2 regions of the Methylosarcina fibrata AML-C10 genome follow, and region 2 is predicted to be linked to the other one. Evidence: predicted binding sites of a transcription regulator. Region 2 holds the regulator's gene; the other holds the start of a gene.
What was found. Region 2 encodes HrcA, which represses chaperone genes, less so after heat shock. Its sites were predicted from a motif close to TNTTAGCACTCNNNNNNNNNGAGTGCTAANA; they were not measured.
Positions count from the first base shown of each region.

Region 1 (2,409 bases), 920 kb from region 2:
GCCCTTCGGTGATCAACGATTTTGCCGAAAAGGCCATAACTACCATTAAAGGAATCATAGGCAAATAAATAAACAACGCTCAATGGGCTTCCGGGAGTTTCAGTACGCACCCGGAAGCCTTTTATGATTCCCTACCGGATATTTTTCCGCTATCACCGCAAGTGGGACAGGACGGGTTCTTTTTTAACTTCAGAGTGTTCCATTCCATCGACAGCCCGTCCACCAGCAATAACCGTCCGCACAAGGTTTCGCCGACGGCCATGATCAGCTTCATTGCTTCCAGCGCCTGAATACTGCCGATTATCCCGGTAATGGGAGCAATGACGCCATTCGTCGAGCAATTCAACTGCTCTTCCCCGTCAAAATGGTACAGGCAATTATAACAAGGGCTATCATTTCGGCCAGGGGTAAATACGGAAATGTGGCCTTCAAACCGGATCGCCGCCCCGGACACCAAAGGCGTCTTCTGTTCGACACACGCTTTGTTAATGGCAAAACGGGTAGCGAAATTATCGCTGCAATCGATTACAACGTCGGCGTTCATGACTTCCTGCTCAAGCTCCACGCTCATCAATCTCTGTTTTACGGCCCGGACATCCACGTCCGGATTCAAGCGATTCAATGTTTGCCGGGTTGAAATTACCTTCGCCGTCCCTATATCGTCAGTGTAGTGAGCAATCTGCCTTTGCAGATTGGATAAATCCACTTCGTCATCATCGAACAGGCTGATACGGCCGACTCCGGCAGCGGCAAGATAAATGGCCGCGGGCGAACCCAAACCGCCTGCGCCGACAATAAGTACGTGAGCGGAAAGCAATTTTTGCTGCCCTTCCACATCGATCTGGGGCAGCATGATTTGGCGGCTGTATCGTAATAATTGATTGTCGTTCATTGTTTCGTTTTTTAAATCTTGAAAAGCGGATGATGCCAAAGAACTTGACAGACTGCAAAAGCTGATTATCATTAGCACTCATTACTAGCGAGTGCTAATAATTTTTAATTTTAACGTTAGGAGATATTGAATGAAAATACGTCCGTTACACGACAGAGTGATAGTCAAACGCGTTGAAGAAGAGCTGACTTCCGCCGGCGGTATTGTCCTGCCTGGTTCCGCGGCTGAAAAACCAAGCCAGGGCGTGGTTCTGGCTGTCGGCGAAGGCAAAGCACTGGATAACGGCCAGGTTCGCCCACTACAGGTCAAAGTCGGCGACAAAGTGCTTTTCGGTAAATACTCTGGTAACGAAGTCAAGGTTGACGGTGAAGAACTCATCGTCATGAGAGAAGACGACATCATGGGTATTTTGGGTTAAACCCAAACGTTCTCTTATCTACAATCACTTATTTACATAGTTGGGAATAAAAATGGCAGCAAAAGACGTATATTTTGGCGATGACGCTCGCAGCCGTATGGCCAGAGGCGTGAATATTTTGGCAAATGCGGTAAAAGTCACATTGGGCCCCAAAGGTCGCAATGCAATTCTGGATAAAAGCTTCGGCGCTCCAACCATTACTAAAGACGGTGTATCGGTTGCAAAAGAAATCGAATTAAAAGACAAATTCGAAAACATGGGCGCTCAAATGGTTAAAGAAGTCGCCTCTCACACTTCCGATGTCGCCGGAGACGGCACCACCACCGCGACGGTCTTGGCGCAATCCATCGTTAACGAAGGTTTGAAAGCGGTCGCCGCCGGCATGAATCCGATGGATCTGAAACGCGGCATTGATTTGGCGGTGGCCAAAGCCGTCGATGCGATCGTGGCTTCCGCTGCACCATGCACCGACAACAAAGCGATTGCTCAGGTCGGCACCATCTCGGCCAACTCGGACGAGTCTGTAGGGAAAATTATTGCTGAAGCCATGGAAAAAGTCGGCAAGGAAGGCGTGATCACCGTTGAAGAAGGCTCCGGCCTGGATAACCAACTGGACGTGGTAGAAGGCATGCAATTCGACCGCGGCTATCTGTCTCCTTATTTCATCAACAAACAGGACAGCATGAGCGTCGAACTGGACGATCCTCTGATCCTGATTTATGAGAAGAAAATCTCGAATATTCGCGAAATGTTGCCGGTCCTGGAAGCAGTCGCCAAATCGGGACGCCCTCTGCTAATCGTTGCCGAAGACGTGGAAGGCGAAGCTCTTGCCACTCTGGTTGTCAACACAATTCGCGGCATTGTGAAAGTAGCAGCGGTCAAGGCGCCCGGTTTCGGTGATCGCCGCAAAGCCATGCTGGAAGACATCGCCGTCCTGACCGGCGGCACCGTCATTGCGGAAGAAGTCGGCCTGACTCTGGAAAAAGCCGAGCTTTCTCAACTGGGCACAGCCAAACGGGTGCAAATTACCAAAGACAATACCACCATCATCGACGGCGCCGGCTCCGAAGATAAAATCAAAGGCCGAGTCGCGCAAATT
Region 1 is NZ_KB889965.1:3,887,021-3,889,429, reverse strand. It holds gene A3OW_RS0118200 (hypothetical protein) at 1-68, shown strand, start outside; gene A3OW_RS0118195 (HesA/MoeB/ThiF family protein) at 122-892, opposite strand; gene A3OW_RS0118190 (co-chaperone GroES) at 1,023-1,310, shown strand; gene groL (chaperonin GroEL) at 1,363-2,409, shown strand, end outside.
Region 1: the regulator HrcA is predicted to act here: its motif matches at 962-992, upstream of A3OW_RS0118190 (co-chaperone GroES).

Region 2 (2,409 bases):
TCGCTGTTCTCGATCACTTTTGCGACGCCGTTTTCCAGTACCGCCACGCAAGAGTTCGTCGTACCTAAATCTATTCCGATAATTTTAGCCATTGAATGCTCCAGACTTGAATATGAGTATAAGGTTAAAGTTGTTGATTACGATATAAGGCCTGTTTCACCGAGTTCAAGCCTGCTCATCGATGATCGGTGCATTACCGGACGGCTTTTCGGCGCCCTTTGCCACCAGAACCATCGCGGGACGCAATAAACGGCCGTTCAACATGTAACCCTTTTGAAAAACGTTGGCTACGGTATTGGGCTGGGCGCCTTCCACTTCCTGCATTGCCATGGCCTGATGCTGCTCGGCGTTGAAAGGCTGTCCCATCGGATCGATCGTGACGATATTGAATTTGGCAAATACGGATTCGAACTGTTTGATCGTCAGTTCGCTGCCTTCCCTGAATTTTTGTACCTCCGGGCTATCACCGCCGGCGGCCTGCAGGCCGAGTTCCAGGCTGTCCATGACCGGCAACAAAGCTTTTGCGAAATTCTCCAGGGCAAATTTATGAGCGTTTTCAAGATCCCGCTGCGTCCTTCTTTTCATATTCTCCATTTCAGCCTGAGCCCTGACCGCTTTATCCCAGTTCTCCTGGGCTCTTTTCTCGGCCTGGGCCAATTGTTCCTTTAATTCTTCCAGAGTCGGTTCCGGTGCGACCCGTTCGGACTCGGCGGCTTCCGACGCGGCGGAAACTTCCGTTACTTCGGGATTTTCAGTGTTAACCTGGTTCGCAGGTATTTCCTGATCGGTACTCATTATTGCAGATTCCTTAAAAATAGTTAGCCACGCGCTTGAAGCGCCCCAATGAAGTTGTGGTTGTTATGATGGGGACGCAGATTTCGGATTCAAGGCCGCGCCCAACAATTTCGCCGTGACGTCGACATAAGGAATGATTTTTTCATAAGCCATGCGCGTAGGCCCTATCACGCCGAGCACGCCGACGACTTCATCGCTGACCGAGTAAGAAGAAGTCACCAGGCTGCAATGATGAAAGGCCTGATAGCCGGATTCTTCTCCGATAAAAATCTGAACGCCTTCCGCCTTCATGCATTGGTCGAGCAAGTGGATCACTCCCTGTTTCTGGCTGAAAGCGTCAAACAGTTGTCTCAGTTGATCCCGATCCGACAGCTCGGAAAAATCCATGAGATTGGTTTCGCCGGTCAGCACGAAATCTTCTTTTTCGGTGCTCGATTCGAACGTCAATTGGGCCATTTTTATCGCATCCAGCATGACCTGATTCATCCGTTCCCGATCGTCCTGAAGTTCCTTCAGGACCGCTTCGCGAATCGTCAGCAGACTCTTCCCGGAATAAACCGAATTCAGATAATTGGCGGCCTGCTGCAATTCCGGGGAGGTAAAAAGTTTGGACGTGGTAATGATTTTATTATGGACTTCCTGTTCGTTAGTGACAAAAATGACCAGGACCCGGGTATTCGACAACGGTAAAAATTCGATATGGCGCAGATAGAGCAACTCTCTTTTGGGCAAAGTCACTACCCCCGCCATTTGGGTCAGCTCGGAAAGCAGCCGGGAGGCCGTGCCGATCACGTCGGCCGGATTGTCCTTTGCCGTCAGGCTTTTGGACAATCTCAGAAACTCCTCCGATTGCAGCGGTTTGACCGTCAGCAGCATGTCGACGAACAAACGATAGCCGCTTACGGTCGGCACCCGGCCGGCCGAGGTATGCGGCGAATGGATCAACCCCAGATCTTCCAGATCCGACATCACGTTCCTTATCGTTGCGGGACTGAGTTTGAACTCGGAGTCTTTCGACAAGGCGCGCGAGCCGACAGGCTGTCCGTCGGAGATGTAACGTTCGATCAGCGCTTTCAATAGCAGCAAGGACCGCTCATTTAAAATATGCTTCTTTCCCACACCGACCTCTTAAAAAACGTCAATTTGGCACTCTACCAAAACGAGTGCCAACCCTAAAAAATATCAGCTCGATGATTTATTGTCAACCGCTCCCGATATCGTCTTTTTAGACTAAAGTATTCCGGAGAAATATAGACATTTTGATCCGTTTTGGAGAATTTTGGAGTTCCCGGTTAAACTCAGCCAAATTCATTAGCGCATGCATTTTTTGTATAATCCAGTCTTTTTATCAGTGTCAATCAGCAATGCGGACTCATTTCAAAACCATCGGCCTCATAGGCAAACCCAGCGACCCCAGCATTGCTGAAACCTTATCCCTTCTTTATAGCCATCTATTACAGCATCAGTTCAGAGTGATCGTGGTTGAAGACAGCGTCAGGTTCATTGTCGATCAACCGGTTCAATCATGCCCCATAGACAATCTGGGCCGGCATTGCGACGTGGCCATTGCCGTGGGAGGAGACGGTACCTTTTTGGCGGCCGCAAGGGCCGTGG
Region 2 is NZ_KB889965.1:4,811,199-4,813,607, reverse strand. It holds gene dnaK (molecular chaperone DnaK) at 1-92, opposite strand, end outside; gene grpE (nucleotide exchange factor GrpE) at 166-795, opposite strand; gene hrcA (heat-inducible transcriptional repressor HrcA) at 859-1,881, opposite strand; gene A3OW_RS0122840 (NAD(+) kinase) at 2,160-2,409, shown strand, end outside.